DNA from 2 places in the Pauljensenia sp. C0170B4 genome. Region 1 is predicted to be linked to the other one. Evidence: riboswitches for the same ligand, from Rfam matches in the RefSeq annotation. Region 1 holds a riboswitch; the other holds the start of a gene.
The links. Region 1 has a riboswitch for thiamine pyrophosphate ahead of thiM (hydroxyethylthiazole kinase). Riboswitches for the same ligand answer to the same signal wherever they lie in the genome.
Positions count from the first base shown of each region.

Region 1 (9,587 bases):
CCGCTCGTCAAACGCGGCGGTCCGGTGCGAAAGTCATCCGTTCCACGCACGCCGTCAGAATAGTCATTCGAAAAGTTCACACCGATTTGCAAAGCCAGCGCCACACACAGTGCGAGCAATGCGCGCCCCCAGTGCAACTGATCCAGCTCAGCTGCAGCCGCAGTTCCCACAATCACGGGCGCAAGAGCGGCCGGAAGTGTGCGAAGGCGGGCGCCCTCAATCCAGTCTTGAACAGTTGCCATTTAGCGTCGCCAGTGCTCCCCGTGTTCGATCTGTTCCATCACCAGTGCCCGCACACGGCTCCGGTCAACTTTCCCGGATTCCAGCATGGGCAGTGTGTGAAGCGGTACGACAACGCGTGGAGCCTGCGCTCGGCCCAGACGCGCTCCCACGTGATCGCGAATGGAGCGCGCCCATGAATCCAGATCCGCACTGTGCGAGCTATCGCGCACCACCGCGGCGGTGACCACGTGCCCCCAGCGTTCGTCTTCAAGATCGAGGATCCAACTGTCACGCACACCCGGAGCTGACAACACGGCATCACGAACCGGACCAGGTGCCACTGACAGGCCGCCCGTCACGATGACATCATCGCTGCGCCCCAGCACCTGAACGTCGCCATTGGAGGCAATTCGACCGATATCACCTGTCAGCAGCCACCGTGCGCCACCCTCGTCAATGAAGGGGGAGGGGCCGTCCAGGTACTTTGTCATGAGCATGGGCCCGGCAATTGCCAGGCGTGATTGCCCGTCAACGTCGACAGCGCGGACCGTTACCCCCGGCAAGGGACGCGAGTTGTACACGCAGCCGCCACCCGTTTCAGTCATGCCATAGGTCGTGACCACCCGAATGCCGTGGTTGCGCGCAGCCTGCAGGAGTTCCTTGGTTATGGAAGAACCGCCGACGAGGACACCGGCAAGCGAGGCCAGTGCGCGAATAACTTCCTCACCGGCATCCAAACACGCTCGCAGCTGCACGGGTACCAGCGAGAGATACCCTGGCACCTGTGAATCCTGAGTGGCACCCGCGATGGAAGAGAGCAGGTCAGCGGGGCGGAAACCTGAATCCGTGTCCACCACCATCGGGCTGAAACCGGCGACTGCACTGCGCATGAGGACCTGAGCACCGGCGATGTGATGGGCAGGAAGCGCAAGAATCCAACGCCCCGGCCCCTCCAGCGCCGCGTGAGTGGAGTGCACGGATGCGATTAATGCCTCGGTGGACAGGCCAACGAGGTGAGGCGTTCCCGTTGATGACCCCGACGTCGGAATCACCACGTCGACGCCGTCCAGAAGAGCCAAGTCATTGCGGACGTCTTCGGGTAGTTCAGGAAAAGCGTGTGACACATCGGTTTGAAGATGGCGCAAGGACGTATGGGGGATCTCGCTGGGAGGACGCATGACCACGACTGTTCGCTTGTGCGACGAGGGTGCCTCGTCCATGGCGCCGTCTGATGCTGTGCGTGCCTGTTCAGCCAGTTTGCTGAGCGAGGCGTAAGCCAAAGCCGCTGCTCCAACGGAAGTGCCTCCCGGAACGACTAAGACACGAGGGGTCTGCACTTGTCCTCCTTTACAAACGGCTTTTCTGAACCATCGTAATGCCCAATCGGTCAATTAACGTGTGCGGAGATGAGATCGTGGGCAAGTCGACATGGAATTGCACCGATAGCCTCGTTACTATCGAGGTATGACTATTGGGAAGCTCTCAGCGAAAGCCTCATGGGCGCTGATCGCATTACTGGGAGCACTGCTCGTTGCAGTGATCGGTGTGGGTGCGTACGCGGCCTACTTCGCTGACCGCGCCTTGCCGCGAACCACTGTCGCCGGACAGTCCGTGTCCGGACAAAACCGCGACGAAATTGCCCAAGGCCTGCAAGAGCGAGCCTCACACGCCAGCATCAATGTGACGGTTGACGGTACGCTGACCAGCGCGACGCTGGAAGAAGCGGGAATCACCATCGACACCGACGCCACGCTGGATGATGTGTTCGCTCCCAACGGTTCGATCCTGTCACGCATCTCCTCACTGTTTACCTCGCGGGATGTCCAGGTGGTGACCTCGCGAGATGATGCGGCTGCGCAGGCATTGACCCAGAAAGTTTCCGCCTCTGTTGACCAGCCCGTACGCGAAGGTTCCATCCAGTTCAACGAAGACGGTGGCACATTCAGCGTGATTGAAGCACAGGAAGGGCACAGTGTCGACCTCGAGCAGCTTGCCAGTGCATGCGATGAAGCTGCGCGCACGCTGACTACCCAGGACATTGACTTGCCGATGATCGCCGTCAGCCCGACGGTGACCACGCAAATTGCTCAGCAGCTTGCAGACAAGGCGAACACGATGCTGGAAATTCCTGTATCGATTACTGACGGTATTCACACCTACTCACCCGATGCGCGTGAACGCTCGACGTGGATCGCGCTGCCGGATCTGAACGCCGCGGGCGGAGCTGGTGGCAAGGGTGCTGCCGCCAACACAGGCGCACTTGATGTCACGTGGAATGAGAAACCGGTTCGCGCGTGGGTTGAATCGACCGCGCTGTCCACCAACGAAGAGCCCACGAAGGGTGTCAAGAACGTCAATTCGCGTGGGGACGTTGTCGCGGTCGCGGATCCAGGTAAGAGCGGATGGACCGTCAACAACGCTGGCGAGGTGGCCGATGAGCTGCTCGCAGCCCTGAAAGACGGCACCGCCTACGAAGGCGATTTTGACTACGACCAGACCGAACCCGAATTCACCACCCGCGAGATTGCGGATGGTGCTGGCGACAAGGTGTATCAGGCAGCTCCTGGTGAAAAGTGGATCGACGTGGACCTGTCGAACGCATCAGTGACCGCCTACGAAGGTGCAACTGTTGTCCAGGGCCCGATCCCGATGGTTCCCGGCAAGCCCGGGTGGGAAACCGTTACCGGGACGTTCCGCATCTACCTCAAGCATCAGGACCAGATGATGGGCTGCAGCCCCGGCTACGACTACTGCACATACACACCGTGGGTGTCATACTTCCACGGTGACTACGCGTTGCACGGCGCGCCCTCACGCAGCTCTTTTGGCTGGTCAGGTGAAGGTGGCTCGCACGGTTGTGTCAATATGCCGGTTGATGGTGCGCAGTGGATCTATAACTGGGCCCCTGTCGGCACAGTGGTGGTGTCACACTACTGAGCAGCAGGCTCATCATTGCAGTTCGACCTTTTCGTATAAACCTGATAGCATTGTGATCAGTGACACGGGGTGCTTCACGCTGAGATCAAACCCGTTGAACCTGTCCAGATAATGCTGACGAAGGAATGTCCGATGGAGAATTTCCATACCCAATGCGTCGACGCTTTACACGCTGTCAGAACACACCACCCGCTCGTTGGAGCCATCACCAACTCGGTAGTCACGAACTTTACGGCCAACGCCCTGCTTGCCATTGGGGCAGCACCGGCAATGGTCGATATTCCCGGCGAATCCGGCCCCTTTGCCGCAATTGCCAACGCTGTGCTGATCAACCTGGGAACCCCGACGCCGACTCAGTGCGAAGCCGCTCTGGAGTCCGCCACCAGCGCCAAGGAAGCAGGCACATGCTGGGTTCTTGACCCGGTTGCCATCGGGCCACTGCCGGTGCGCACACAGCTCGCGCATCAGCTGGTCGCCCTCGGCCCGTCAATTGTGCGAGGCAACCCGTCGGAAATCATTGCTCTGGCAGGTCTGGGAGAAGGCGGCCGCGGTGTTGACTCCGCTGATGCGGTGGACGCCGCCATCGATGCCGCCCGCCGCATCAACAGCGAATATGGATCGTTGGTGGCTGTGTCCGGCAAGTCCGATGCGATCGTCTCAGCCGACGCAATCGTGCGTGTCGAGGGTGGCTCAGATATGCTGACCCGCATCACTGGGGCGGGATGCTCACTTGGCGCGCTGGCCGGCGCGTTCGCCTCTGTGGCTCGGACCCAGCTTGACGGTTTGGTTGCTGTTCACGCACTGTATGCGGCGGCCTCGGAAATCGCGGCGGAGCGTGCACGCGGAACCGGCACGTTCCAAATGGAGTTCCTCGACGCGCTGGACAACTTCCGCGATGAGGACTTTGAACGCGTCACCATCATCGCGCAGTGAGGCCAGGCCAGTGATGAACAAGGCTGTCTCATCCCTCGACCTGAGCATCTATCTTGTCACGGACGCAGACATGTGCCACGCTGCGGGACGCACCGTTGCGCAAACGGTGGCAGAAGCTGTCGCCGGAGGAGTGACATGCGTGCAGCTTCGGTGTAAAGATGCCGAGTCACTGGATTTCTTCAACGAAGTGATGGAAGTGGCCGACGCTGTCGCTGACTCGGTCACACTCCTGATCAATGATCGTGTGGACGTATTCCTGGCGGCACGCCTGGCAGGTGCGAACGTTGCAGGCGTCCACGTTGGACAAACCGACTTGCCGGTTGCCCTTGTCCGCAAGCTGATCGGCCCCGAGGCCATCATCGGTTTGTCGGCCTCCACCCCTGAGGAACTGAAGGAAGCCGAAGAGAACCCGGGGCGCGTCGACTACATCGGCATTGGCGTCGTGCGTGATACCTCCACGAAAACCGATGCTCCCGAGGAACATGGCATCGATGGAACAGGACAGATCGCACGCAGCACACACCTGCCGTCGGTGGCAATCGGAGGCATCAAAGCACCGGATATGGCACCGCTGGCACGTGAAGGATTGGACGGAGCGGCCGTCGTATCCGCAATTTGCCTAGCACCCGACGCGCGCGAAGCTGCACGCGAACTGGCAGATCAATGGGCAGAAGGCCTGCGCAGCGCGGGTCACTAACCACCCAATTCAGACCCCGAGGAAGGGACTCAGCACTTGCCGGCCATGTACCCAGTGCGCCCGCCAGTTCATGATTCAAGCCCCGAATGGCAGCACATGCATCATCCATGCGATGAAGGAGAACATTTTATGAAAACAGTCAAAGCCCTAACAATCGCCGGATCGGACCCCAGCGGTGGGGCAGGCATTCAGGCAGATCTCAAATCGTTCAGCGCCTCAGGAGCTTACGGAATGAGTGTCATTACGGCGCTGACCGCCCAATCGACGCAAGGAGTGCGAGGCGTGTTCCCCGTCCCGGTGGACTTCGTGCGCCAACAGATGGACACGCTGCTGGACGACATCACTCCGGACGCCACGAAAGTGGGAATGGTGGCAAGCGCGGAACTTGCGGCCGCAATCGGTGAGTATCTGCCGCGCCTTTCGAACACGATTTTTGACCCCGTCATGGTGGCGACCTCCGGTGACCGACTGGTTGACGAGGACGCAGTTGACGCTGTACGCGACCTGTGCATGAAAGCTGACCTGATTACCCCGAATCTGCACGAAGCAGCCGTGCTGCTGGATTGCGATGTGGCGACAACGCTGGACGAAGCAACCGACCAGGGCAAGGAACTTCTCGCGCGCGGCATGACCCGCGTCCTCATCAAAGGCGGACACTTGACCGACACGTCCACAGACGTGCTGATTGATGGTGACGGGGTCACATTCCTGAAGGGGACGCGTGTTGACACACAGAACACTCACGGCACCGGATGCACGCTGTCCAGTGCCATAGCGGCCAGACGCCCCCGCACAGACACCTGGGTTGATGCGATTGCTCAGGCGAAAGATTACTTGACGCGCGCGCTCCTGGCTGCCGACTCGCTCGATGTGGGCAGGGGGCACGGTCCCGTTCATCACTTTGTCGACCTGTGGAAGGAGGAATCATGAGTTTTACCGACCAGGTATGGCAGCGCATCGAACCGGTGCGCAACGCGATCAGTGAGCATCCCTTTGTCTGCGCACTTGCCGACGGGTCGCTTGAGCTGGAGACATTCCACGAGTACCTACGCCAAGATGCGTTGTACCTGATCGACTATTCGCGCGCCTTGTCCGCACTGGCAGCCGGCGCCAGTGACGCTGACGAAGTGACGTTCTGGTCGGGGTGTGCGCATCAGACAATGGTGGATGAGCGTTCGCTGCACGCCTCACATGTGGACGTCCTTGAGGGGGCAATCATGAACCCCACATGTCGCGCCTACATGTCATTCCTGCTGGCCAGCACGCATGCCGAGACGCAGGGGGTTGGCATTGCAGCAGTGCTGCCATGCTTTTGGCTCTACGATTTCGTCGGGCATCGGCTCCGCGAGGGTGTCCACTCCGAGGATGAGCTGGACGCACACCCCTACGGTGACTGGATCAGAACCTACACGGGGCCAGAATTCGAGGAAGCAACACGGCGCGCAAAGGACTACGCGGACCAGTATGCGCAGGCCAGCGATGATGCGGGGAGGGAACGTATGGCGAAAGCCTTCGAAGTTGCGTCGCGCTATGAGTGGATGTTCTTCGACGCTGCGTGGACAGGTCAGCAGTGGCCACTGTAATGCGCGAGGCCACCGACAGTTGTCGGCCGGCGCAGTGAGGTCACCCGACAACGGGCCACCCGTCAGCAGTATGAATGGCCAGCTGTCAGCCGGCCGGCTTTAGTAGTAGTACGGGAAGGTCGACCAGTCGGGGGAGCGGTGCTCGAGGAACGCGTCACGCCCCTCCTGAGCCTCCGCCGTCATATACGCCATCCGGGTTGCCTCCCCGGCGAACACCTGCTGCCCGGCAAGACCATCGTCAGCCAGATTGAACGCAAACTTCAACATGCGGATCGCCTGTGGAGACTTGCCGGCAACCGTGTGCGCCCACTCCAGCGCCACGTTTTCCACATCCTCATGCGGCACCGCACGATTGATGGCTCCCCACGCTTCCGCCTCTGCCGCGTCATAGCGGCGAGCCAGGAAGAAAATCTCGCGTGCGCGCCGATCACCGACCTGACGGGCCAGCAGCGCCGAACCGTACCCCGCATCAAAGGACCCCACGTTGGCATCCGTTTGCATGAACTGAGCATGTTCGCGGGAAGCGACCGCCAGATCACACACGACTCCTAATGAGTGACCGCCACCGGCAGCCCACCCGGTAATTGCAGCGATCACGACTTTCGGACAGGTGCGGATCAGGCGCTGAACCTCCAAAATATGCAGACGTCCCGCCCGAGCCGGATCGATCTGCTCACGCCGGCTCGACACATCGGCGTCCGCGTCAGCACCATCCACCTCGTAGCGGTACCCGTCGTTGCCTCGAACACGCTGATCACCACCCGAACAAAACGCGTAGCCACCGTCACGGGCAGACGGCCCGTTGCCAGTCAGGATGATCGCGGCAACATCACTGCTCATCCGCGCATGATCCAGACAGCGGTACAACTCATCGACAGTCAGCGGTCGAAAAGCATTGCGAATGTCTGGGCGATCAAAGGCAATACGAACCCAGGGCAGATCTTGTCCGGCTGCCGCTCCGTCGCAAGATCCGCGCGAAATTCCGCGATGATACGTCATGTCGGTCAGGTCCTCGAACCCCTCGACAACACGCCAGCGATCAGGATCGAAGGTGTCGGACACAAATGGAAGAGCACTCATGACCTCCACACTAGCGGCTAATCTGGAAGCCATGAGTACAGATCTGTCATCCATGCTGCGCCCCGGACAATCCCTGCTTCGTGAACTTGACTTCACGCGCGAAGAATGGGACAACCTGCTATGCCTGTCAGCAGCGCTGAAAGCAGCCAAGAAGAATGGCACTGAACAACAACTCATGAGTGGACGCAACGTCGCCCTCGTCTTTGCGAAAACATCGACACGCACGCGCTGCGCATTCGAGGTCGGGGCAGCAGACCAGGGAGCCCACACCGTTTACCTCGATCCGCAAGGCTCACAGATGGGACACAAAGAATCCATCGAGGACACCGCTCGTGTGCTGGGACGTATGTTCGACGCGATCGAGTACCGCGGTGACGACCAATCAGTTGTGGACACGCTGGCACAGTACTCAGGCGTTCCGGTATTCAACGGCCTGACCGACCAATGGCACCCCACGCAGATGCTGGCTGACACACTCACGATGAGAGAACACAGCGAGGGCGTGGACGACCATGACATTGCCTACGCCTACGTCGGGGACGCGCGTTTCAACATGGGGCGGTCCCTGTTGGTGAACGGCGCGATCCTCGGCATGGACACCCGCATCATTGCACCGAAGGAACTATGGCCACCGCAAGACGTCATCGAGGCGGCTCAGGCACGGTCCGACGAGTCGGGTGCGCGTCTGACCATTACCGAGGATGTCGACGCAGTCGCTGGCGTCGACTTTGTCCACACGGACATCTGGGTGTCGATGGGGGAGCCTAAGGATGTGTGGGCGCACCGCATCGACCTGCTGCGCAGCTACCGCGTTGACGAAGCGCTCATGGCACAAGCCGGTCCCGATGCGAAATTCATGCACTGCCTGCCGTCATTCCACGATCTGAAGACCACCGTCGGACAGCAGATCTTTGACGAGTTTGACCTGGATGGAATCGAAGTTTCCGACGAGGTGTTTGAGGGGCCGCGCTCCATCGTCTTCGATCAGGCCGAGAACCGCATGCACACGATTAAAGCTGTTATGGTCGCCGCTTTGGGTCGGAGTGATACCACGAAGGCGTGAGCCACGACGGCAACGGCTTTCGTCCAAAGGCCATCATGGAGACGACAATACCGGCTATGAGGAGCAGAGCACCTGCCGCGCCTGTAATCCAGCGGCCAGCGGGGTTGGGAATCATCGACCCCAATGCGAGGATACTGATGCCGAGCAGCACGCCAGCCAGGCCCGGGATCGTGGCGAACGCCATTTTCTCATCCACCAGTCCGTTCGCGTTCTGCCACCATCGTGAACGCGGAGAATCGGTACGCAGCCACAGTGCCGCTGCCAGCACCACCAATCCGAAGAGCAAGGCAATCAGAATCATGATCCCACCCTACGTGGAGGGCTGCGATGTTACATAATGACCACTCTCAAATCTCAGGCGATCCGCTTCGCGAAAGATCGGGCGCTTCATGCGCGATCGAACAGGTCCGCATCGCTGAGCTGGCACCGGCCACGCGCCGCACGCTGGACGCTATCGACACCGTCCTGATCTACCACACGCCGCTCATCACGCGCTTTCGTGGAGTCACGGAGCGAGAAGGCCTCCTGCTGCACGGCCCTGAAGGCTGGTCAGAAGCGGCGCCGTTTTGGGATTATGGCCCGCCTGAATCCTCACGGTGGCTGATGGCCGCCCTCGAAGCTGCAACGCAGACGCCGCCCACGGCCCGGCGCACCAGCGTCCCCGTCAATGTCACGATCCCTGTCGGAACGCCAGCTGAGGCAGCCGAGCGTGTGCAAGCCAGCGGAGGATGTACTACCGCCAAAGTGAAGGTGGCAGACCCGGGGATGACTGTGGACCAGGACTGTGAACGCGTTGCCGCTGTTGCCCGCGAGCTTGCCCGCATCAGCGATGATCCGCATGTGCGCATCGATGCCAACATGGCGTGGGACGTGCCCACTGCTATCGCGGCGATTACTGCGCTGCACGAAGCAGCGGCCAGCGCCGGTGGCCTGGAATACGCGGAACAACCGTGCCGCACAGTCGAAGAGCTGGCGCGCGTGCGGGCCCGCGTTGACGTGCCAATAGCCGCTGACGAGTCGATCCGACGTGCCGAAGATCCCTATGCCGTTATTCGTGCCCACGCTGCCGACG
Region 1 is NZ_JBWPVS010000001.1:503,728-513,314, forward strand. It holds gene AC1EJ1_RS02235 (1,4-dihydroxy-2-naphthoate polyprenyltransferase) at 1-242, opposite strand, end outside; gene AC1EJ1_RS02240 (AMP-binding protein) at 243-1,559, opposite strand; gene AC1EJ1_RS02245 (L,D-transpeptidase family protein) at 1,687-3,159, shown strand; TPP riboswitch at 3,215-3,302, shown strand; gene thiM (hydroxyethylthiazole kinase) at 3,292-4,092, shown strand; gene thiE (thiamine phosphate synthase) at 4,106-4,789, shown strand; gene thiD (bifunctional hydroxymethylpyrimidine kinase/phosphomethylpyrimidine kinase) at 4,919-5,719, shown strand; gene AC1EJ1_RS02265 (TenA family protein) at 5,716-6,372, shown strand; gene AC1EJ1_RS02270 (1,4-dihydroxy-2-naphthoyl-CoA synthase) at 6,472-7,452, opposite strand; gene argF (ornithine carbamoyltransferase) at 7,484-8,515, shown strand; gene AC1EJ1_RS02280 (hypothetical protein) at 8,472-8,816, opposite strand; gene AC1EJ1_RS02285 (o-succinylbenzoate synthase) at 8,843-9,587, shown strand, end outside.

Region 2 (9,587 bases), on a different contig from region 1:
GGCGATGCTCACGCATCGGCACCGGCGTCGTCGGGAGAATCTGGTCCCAAGCCCGGCCCCCAATCCGCCAAGAAAGCATCGGCTTCAGATTCCAAGGCTCATGGCCGCCAGTCGGCACCGCGCCCAGGACCTCGTCCCGGCCCGCGCCCTGCTGGGCCACGCCCAGGCAACAATCCCTTCGCATCCACGCAAGGTATGCCTCGACCTGGTGGAACACGCGGTGGCCAGCGCACCAACAGGCCCGGTGGTCGCGGCACACAAGGTGGCGCTGCGCACACGAACCGCTCCAGCGGTGGCGAGCACCGCGCTGAACGCCCGAACCGTTCACGCGGCGGCAACCATCCAAACCCGATGATGATGCCCGATCAGGCACGGTTCGCCAAGCCTGACCGCCCGTCACGTGGCGGACGTGGACGTTCCAACAATTCACGTCACAACAGCCCAGGAGTCGGCGCACACGCAGGTGCATTTGCGCCCCCGAGCGGTGGCCGTCCCCGTGGCGGTCGCGGTGGTCGCGGCTCCACACCGGGCGCATTCGGCCGTGGAAGCGGCTCGCGTCGCGGACGCAAGTCCAAGCGTGCAAGGCGGCAGGAATACGAAGAGCAGAGTGCACCGACAATCGGCGGCGTGAAGATTCCTCGCGGAAATGGCCAGGAGATTCGCATCCGTCAGGGCGCATCCCTGGCTGATCTTGCCGAAAAGATCGACGTCAATCCGGCAGCATTGGTGACTGTTCTGTTCCACCTCGGTGAAATGGCAACAGCCACGCAGTCACTGGATCAGGACACCTTTGAAACACTGGGCGACGAACTGGGCTACAACGTTAAGGTCGTTTCCCCAGAAGACGAAGATCGCGAACTGCTTGAGTCCTTCGATATCGACCTTGAGGCCGAAGAACTTGATGATGAAGAGCACCTCAAGCCGCGCCCACCGGTCGTCACCGTCATGGGTCACGTCGACCACGGTAAGACGAAGCTGCTGGACGCCATCCGGCACACCGACGTCGTCGACACCGAACACGGTGGCATCACCCAGCACATCGGCGCCTACCAGGTCACGGTGGATATGGAGGGCAAGGACCGCCCCATCACATTCATCGACACGCCTGGTCACGAAGCCTTCACCGCTATGCGTGCCCGTGGCGCCAAGGTAACGGACATTGCGATCCTGGTGGTCGCAGCCGATGACGGCGTCATGCCGCAGACCGTTGAAGCGATCAACCATGCGCAGGCAGCGGACGTGCCGATCGTTGTGGCCGTCAACAAGGTGGATAAGGAAGATGCCAATCCGGATAAGATCCGCTCCCAGCTCACCGAATACAACCTTGTGGCTGAAGAATATGGCGGCGACGTCATGTTCGTGGACGTGTCCGCCAAGCAGCGCACCGGCATCAGTGACCTGCTCGAAGCAGTCCTCCTGACAGCGGATGCCGCACTTGACCTGGAGGCAAACCCTGACACCGAGGCGCGAGGCGTCGCCATTGAAGCGAATCTTGACCGTGGTCGTGGTGCGGTTGCCACCATGCTGGTCCAGCGTGGAACGCTGCGCGTGGGAGACGCCCTCGTTGTGGGATCCGCCTCCGGACGCGTGCGCGCCATGTTCGACGAGTATGGCAAGGATGTGCAGGAAGCCGGTCCGTCACGACCGGTGCAGGTGATCGGCCTGACATCAGTTCCACGGGCAGGCGACTCCTTCCTTGTGGCATCCGATGACCGCACCGCCCGCCAGATCGCTGACAAGCGAGAAGCTGCCGAGCGCGCAGCACTGCTGGCCAAGCGTCGCAAGCGCGTCACCCTCGAAGACTTCGATAAGGTTCTCAAGGAAGGTGAAGTTGACACCCTCAACCTTGTCATCAAGGGTGACGTGTCCGGTGCCGTTGAGGCTCTGGAAGATTCCTTGCTGCGTATCGACGTGGGCGACGAAGTTGCCCTGCGGATCATCCACCGCGGCGTCGGAGCCATTACGCAAAACGATGTCAACCTGGCCACCGTCGATAACGCGGTCATCATCGGCTTTAACGTGCGTCCGGCTGAGCGCGTGGCTGAAATGGCCGACGCGGAAGGCGTGGAGATCAAGTACTACTCGGTCATCTACGCAGCCATCGACGATATCGAAGCGGCCCTGAAGGGCATGCTCAAGCCGATTTATGAAGAGGTCGCGCTGGGCACGGCTGAGATCCGCCAGGTCTTCCGCTCCGGCAAGTTCGGTAACATCGCAGGCTCCATTGTCCGTGACGGCATCATTCGCCGCGGCTCGAAGGCCCGCCTGGTTCGCGACGGTGTCGTGGTTGCTCCCGATTTGGAGATCGCGTCGCTGCGCCGCGAAAAGGACGATGTCACCGAGGTTCGCGAAGGCTACGAATGCGGTATCACCCTGGGCTTCAAGGACATTGCCGAGGGCGACATCATCGAAACGTGGGAAATGAAGGAAAAGGCTCGCGACTAGTTCGCACTGTGTTTCCTGTCCCATTGACGAGGGTGACCCATCCACTATGTGAGGGTGGGGCACCCTCGTTTTACGTATGACGTGCAGCTGATGGTATGGTGAGGGGGCACGGGAGCCCGGACAGGCGGGCTGAGAGGGAAAATTCTCCGACCGTTATACCTGAACCAGATCATGCTGGCGTAGGAACGCGGTTTAGTCGTGCGCATTGGTGAGCACGAGGAGCCGCAAATGAATCGAGACGAACAACTCGACATCATTAACAATGTGTGGCCACTGATCTCAGATCAGGATGTGGCGGCGCTGGAAGAGCGCCTGGTGGATATGCCGCATCTGGCGGGTGCTTCCGCCCAGTGCCCGCAGGTCCTCACTCACTCGGCGCGTCCAATGGCCTCGGCGTGTATCGCCCAGCTGGCATGTGGAACACGCGTCTTCATCAAACGCTATGCGCCCCACCTGATCAGCGAATACGACCTGTGTGTCAAACATGACTACGTGAACCGGCTTGCCGCAGGCGCCTTCCCGACGCCGCGCTTCTTCACCTTCGATACCGGCAGAACATGTCTGACGATGGGCGGATGGGTCTGGGAAGTGAGCGAATGCGCGCCGGGTGAAGACCGTTACCGTGCGACGACCAGCTGGATGCCGCCGTGCACACGCGAAGAGAGCGTGGAAATCGGCCGAGTGGCGGGGCAGCTTCGTCGCGCCTCTGAAAAGATTCCGGCAGTGGTCGCACCGCCCAATCCTTACCAGTCGCGCATGGACCTCATGCTGGGTGATCCGTTTGACCGTCTTGAAGCCTGGTGCGAAGCGCACCCCATCGTTGCCAACTATGTGTCCAGAACCGGCCGTGACCTGGCTGGTGACCTGGCAGTTGTCGCTCCTTTTGCGCGGGCCCTTGAGCCGCTGCGGGAGCGCCCTCGTTACTGGACACACGGGGACCTGCACGTGTCCAACACGATGTGGAAGGACACCAGGCAGGGTCCCGTCATCACCAGTGTCTTTGATTTTGGGCTGGCATACGCCAACCCGTCGCTGTTCGATCTGGCACAGCTCATTGAACGTCACGCGATCGACTGGCTGACCATCACTGAAGGTATCGAAAATGCGTGGCGTCCCCAGGTGGTGCGCGACCTTCTGGACGGGTATGTCAGTCAGTACCCACTGATGCGCGAGGAGGCTCGCATGCTCGCGCCGATGGTGGCAGTGTCGAACACCGAGTTTGAACTCGCTGTTATCGAGTATGACCAGCGTGCCCCGATACCGGGGCGTACGTCGGATTGGGCGTACACGATCGGGATGGATGCTCATCACCGGTGGTTCACCACTGAATCCGGCACTCAATTTATCCGCACAGTTACCCAACTAGCAATCGAGAGATCATGAAAACAACCAGGCTTTTGCCCCTCCTCCTCAGCGTCGCCATGCTGGGCGCATGCTCATCAGGCGGATCGTCGGATATGTCCTCAGCTGACCAGTCAGGCGCCGACGCCACCGGCCAGTCGGCTTCGCAGGCCTCTGGACAGATGCGTGATGTGTCCGTCATCTTGGACTGGACACCGAACACGAATCACACTGGACTGTTCGTCGCCCAGGAAAAAGGCTACTTCGCGGACGCCGGATTGAATGTGGACATCATGGGCTTCTCCAAGTCAGGTGTTGACGCTGTCCTCAGCGCGAAGGGCGCTGATTTTGGAATCTCGGGAGCAGATGCACTGGCATCGGCTCACGCCGCCAACCTCGGGCTGACGATGGTGCTGAATATTCAGCAAAAGTCCTCCTATGGCGTGGGAGTTCTGGAAGATTCGGGGATCACCCGTCCAAAAGATCTGGACGGCAAGACAATTGCAGACTACTCGGGCGATTCGGCCCATATCTCCACCCAGATGATGATTCAGCACGATGGCGGAACAGGCGAATTTGACCGCGTCATTGTGGGCGCGCAGGCGATGGCGGCTCTGGAATCAGGCCAGGCGGATTTTGCTGAGGTTCTCAGCACGTGGGAGGCAATTGAGGCAGAACTGTCGGGCACCAAGCTGCATATGTTCCAGCCCGCCGACTACGACGTTCCCACCACTCCGGCAATGATCGGCATTTCGACGCGCAACGACTTGATCGAATCGGATCCCGACCTTGTCCGCGCGTTCGTGCAGGCAGCACAAAAGGGCTACGAGTTCGCCAAGGATAACCCCGACGAAGCGGCGAAAATTCTGGTCGATGCCAACCCACAGGCCAAACTTGATCCCGAACTGGTCACCCGCAGCCAGGAAATACTCTCCACACAGTATTGGCCTGATTCAAAGGGCGGTGTGGGCTTTGCCGACATTGATCGCTGGAACACCTACCTGGCATTCATTGTCGAACAGGGCCTCGTGTATGACGAGAAGGGGACTGCGGTCACCGAACCGATCGCAGCTGACGACATCGTCACCAATGAGTTCGTGAAGTAACAGATGCCCGCGAGGTACCGCACCGCCGTCTCTGCACGTGAGCGCGACCAACACCACCGGGGCAGTTTCATGCCCGCACTGATGTTTGTGGTGTTGCTCCTGTGCGCGTGGGAGGTGGCGGTGCGCGCGTTCAACGTCAACGAACGCCTTATGCCGGCGCCCTCGACGATTATCCACGCCGGCTTTGATGATGCGCCCAATGTCTGGGAAGCCACCAGGATCACCGCCCTTGAAGTTGGCCTGGGAACGGTGCTTGCACTCGTGTGCGGTGTGAGCCTGGCTTTCATCATCTTTGCGATTCGCCCGATCGGTCGTGTCGCCATCCCTGTTCTCATCATCTCGCAGACCATTCCGGTCGTCGCTATTGCGCCGCTGCTCATTATCTGGTTCGGCTTCGGTATCACGTCGAAAGTACTGCTGGTCGGATTGTTCGGGCTTTTCCCGATCGTGGTGCCGCTGGCGCGCGGACTGGCATCGCCCAGCAGAGACCAGATTGACGTGGCCACGACCTTGGGCGCATCGAAATGGTGGATACTCACGCATGTGCGCATGCCCGCTGCGGCCGCAGTGTTCATGTCCGGGCTACGTATCACCGTCACCTACGGGCCGGCAACGGCAGCGACTGCTGAGTTTGTCGGAGCGCGCAATGGCTTGGGAATCTACCTGCTGACCGCGCAATCCTCGTTTCGCACCGAGCTGGTCTTTGTCGGCGCAGCAGTGCTGACAGCGATGACACTGGTGCTGTACGGCGTTGTTGCTCTGGCCGAACGCATTGCGTTTCCCTGGAAAGCGGTGACACATGCTTCACATCAATGACGTCAGTAAACAATTCCAGGTCCCGCCCACTCTGGCCCTCGATCGCATTTCAGCCACTCTGTACCCACATCAGACTGTGGCAATCGTCGGGCCATCAGGATGTGGCAAGTCCACGCTGCTGCGTATCGTGTCCGGCCTGGATCACGCCACGAGCGGCCAGCTCGAATGGCAGGTGGATAACCCGCACGTCGCACTGATGCCGCAAAACGACGGTCTGTTTCAGTGGCGCACTGTTGTTGACAACGTCGCATTGCCGCTGTTCATCCACAAACTACCCCCGGCCACGGCACGGCAGGCCGCCCTCGACCTTCTCGCTCAGTTCGAGCTCGACGAATTCGCACACGCCTATCCGGACCAGCTCTCTGGCGGAATGCGCTCGCGTGTGGCATTTCTGAGGACGATGCTCGCTGAACCCACATTGATCGCACTGGATGAGCCGTTCGGCGCCCTTGATTCCATGACGCGCGCCGGCATTCAACGTTGGTTGGTCAGCGCCGCCCGCCAGCGCGCACTGTCGATCCTGCTGGTCACGCACGATGTGGAAGAGGCCATTACCCTTGCTGACAGGGTTCTTGTCATGTCCGCTCGGCCGGGTCGCATTGTCGCAGATTACCCCATTGATCTGCCTGACCGCACCGATCCCAATCTGCGCACAGATCCCCGGTTCTTACACGCACTCACCAGTATCAGAGTCGCCCTCGAACAAGGGGCAGAAAGAAGGTAGCAATGAACCTCGTCAGAATTCGTCTGGAATACGTCGTGACGTGGCCCAACCACGCCGGCCTGTTCGTGGCACGCAAGAAAGGCTTGTATGCCGACCAGGATCTGGACGTCGACATCTCCTGGGACGGTTTTGACCGTGGCACGCCCGCTGAACTGACCGCCCGCGGCGAATTCCAGTTCGCCTCGATCCGCTTGGGCGAGCTGCTCGAAACCCGGAAGACTGATCACCCCTTTGTTGCGGTCGCCACATTCAATCAGAACCAGCTTGGCGGCGTCATTACGTTGAAGTCCAAGGGCATCACCCGCTTCCGTGACCTGGAAGGCAAGCATGTGTCGATCCCACCGGTGGGACGCCTGACTGAAATGGTCAAGGAAGCTGTCGAAAAGGACGGGGGAGACTACTCGAAGGTCATCGTGGAAGATCCTGGCGTGTTCGAGCCGGACATCCGCGCAGTCGAAAAAGGTCATTATGACGCGATCTTCAACGTGCTTGGCTGGGAAGCCTACCAGGGGTCGGAAGACTTTGGTCAGGTCGTTCAGATCTCCTTCGACGACATTGAGGTCACGCCACACCATGCCTACTTCCTATGCGTCGAAGAGTCCTACCTGCGTGAGCATGGCGACACGGTGCGCAGCTTCCTGCAGGCCACCGGCAAGGGATACGACTTTGCGCGCGACAATCAGGATGAGACGATCCAGCTGATTGCCAGCACCATGTGCGCCAGCGAAGAAGACACCCTCAAAGCTTCCCTGGCCTTTATGGCGCCCACGTGGCACGCGCCCAGTGGACAGTGGGGGCAGATGGACGAGGGGGTCATCCGCTCCTACACCCAGTGGATGGTTGATAACGGGTTCACCACCGCGACGATGGATGACATTGATGGCGCGTGGACGAACGACTACCTGCAGTAAGACAACTGCCCGCAGTACGTGAACGCTGGGGTGAGGCCGGGAGAATCTGCCCGACCTCACCCCAGATCGTGTAAGAGAAGAAAACCCCGCCGAATCTCACTGCGCTGACGGGTGAGATGACAAAGAGGAACGAGACAAAACGGACAGCGGCGAAAACAGAAAGCCCTTCAAAGCGACGAAAGTGGAACCCACGAGGACGAACAGAAGATTGCATGAATGTGAATGTCGTTTGTGACAAGAGGGAGAGTGCGATCCGGCACGTTCGTCGCTTCAATGCCGTACAGTAGCGGTAAGTGTGAAACGAGTGGGCACTCACTGGCAATGGTGAAGCGTGATCCCTCGTCCGAACGACACATGAAAGGCCAGCAATGAAGCGAACAGAATTCGATGTCGTTGTCGTAGGGTCGGGTGCAGCCGGCCTGAGCGCGTCACTGACGGCGGCAAAAAACGGGCTGCGCACACTGATGATCGAAAAAGGCGACAAATGGGGCGGGTCCACCGCTAAGTCGGCCGGCATGGTGTGGGTGCCGGGTAACAAACAACTTCAACGCGTCGGCGGCAACGACAATATGGAAATGGGTCGCACCTACATGAAGGCGACGGTTGGAGACTGCACCAGTGACGAAATGATTGATTCGTTCCTGACCAACGGTACGCGCGCGATGGATTTCCTGACTGCAAACTGCCCCGGGCTGGTGTGGCGCAACATGGAAGGCTACCCCGATTACTGGCTCGACGCTCCGGGAGCTCAGCCGCAAGGACGCGGCGTGGAGGCCGGTGCCTTCGACTCGAACAAACTGGGCAAATGGAAAAAGAACCAGATGGAGGCCTATTTCAAACCGGCTGTTCCGCTGGATCTGAATTCGTTCGACTCCGCCGACATCCTGCTCTTTGCGTCAAGCTGGAAGCCGTGGGCGCGACTGGCCCGACTGACTGCACGCAACATCAAGCATCTCTTTGCCCGGCGCACACCGCGCACAATGGGAATGGGACTGACCGGCGCCCTCATGGAAGGATGCCTGCGCGCAGGTGTCGAAATTGCCATGAACACCGCGTTGAAGGACCTCATTGTGGAGGATGACGCGGTGCGCGGCATCGTCGTGACGCACGAAGGCAAGGAGTCACGTATCCGCGCTGCCAAGGGCGTCATCCTGGCGTGCGGCGGGTTCGAGCGAAACGCGCAGATGCGTCAGAAATACCAGCGCCACCCGATTAATGGCACGTGGACTGTCGGCGCGGAAACGAACACGGGCGACGGTATTCAGGTCGGCCTGCAACACGGCGCTGCGATCGACAATATGGCTGATGCGATCTGGTCACCTGTTATCCAGTTGCCGCGTTCATCCGCGTGGACGCCGATCGTCATTGAAGATGAGGAACGCTTTATCGTCCCGGACCGGTCCCTGCCACACACCGTGATCGTCAACGGCCAGGGCAAGCGCTTCATGAACGAAGCGCTGCCATACTGCACCGCTGGCCAGGGCCTGTATGGTGGGCATTTCGGCAAGGGCGAGGGAGACGCTGAAAACCTTCCCGCCTGGCTGATCTTCGATCATCAGTTCCGCTCGAAATACGTGTTCGGCTACGGACACATGCCGGTCGTGCCCCTGCCCAGGGAATACTTCGAATCAGGGGCGATGGTACAGGCAGACAGCGTGGACGAGCTGGCGCAGAAGATCAACGTGCCGGTCGAGCAGCTGCGCCTCACCCTCGAGCGGTTCAACGATTTTGCGCGCACAGGCATCGACGAGGATTTCCACCGCGGCGAAAACGAACACGATCGTTTCTACGGTGACCGCTACCATGAGCCGAACCCGTCGCTCGGCACAGTGGAGAAAGGCCCGTTCTACGCCACGCAGGTCTACCCCGGTGACATTGGAACGTCGGGCGGCCTGGTGATTAATCCGCAAGCGCAGGTCACGCGCGAGGACGGCAGTGTCATTGACGGTCTGTATGCGGCCGGCAATACCACCAAATCCATTGTTGGGCACACCTACACTGCCGGCGGCACGTCGATTGGGGCCGCCCTGGTCTTCGGGTATGTTGCCGCGCGTACGATCGCAGAAAAGGCCGGCCGCAATATGGTTGCTCACTAAGAACAGCGAGGGTGCCTGGCCACGCACGCACACCCGAGCGCGGCCAGTATGAGTGCGCCTGCGACCATTCCTCCATGGGTGCCGCTGCTGGCAAGGCGCTGCGTGCCCAGTGGCGTAACTGATGCCAACGGGGCACCTGAAGCCGAGG
Region 2 is NZ_JBWPVS010000004.1:99,485-109,071, reverse strand. It holds gene infB (translation initiation factor IF-2) at 1-2,445, shown strand, start outside; TPP riboswitch at 2,544-2,649, shown strand; gene AC1EJ1_RS06350 (phosphotransferase enzyme family protein) at 2,674-3,828, shown strand; gene AC1EJ1_RS06345 (ABC transporter substrate-binding protein) at 3,825-4,892, shown strand; gene AC1EJ1_RS06340 (ABC transporter permease) at 4,896-5,708, shown strand; gene AC1EJ1_RS06335 (ABC transporter ATP-binding protein) at 5,692-6,432, shown strand; gene AC1EJ1_RS06330 (ABC transporter substrate-binding protein) at 6,435-7,343, shown strand; gene AC1EJ1_RS06325 (FAD-dependent oxidoreductase) at 7,712-9,439, shown strand; gene AC1EJ1_RS06320 (choice-of-anchor M domain-containing protein) at 9,436-9,587, opposite strand, start outside.
Region 2: linked by a shared signal. The riboswitch ahead of AC1EJ1_RS06350 (phosphotransferase enzyme family protein) and the one ahead of thiM (hydroxyethylthiazole kinase) in region 1 are both predicted to bind thiamine pyrophosphate.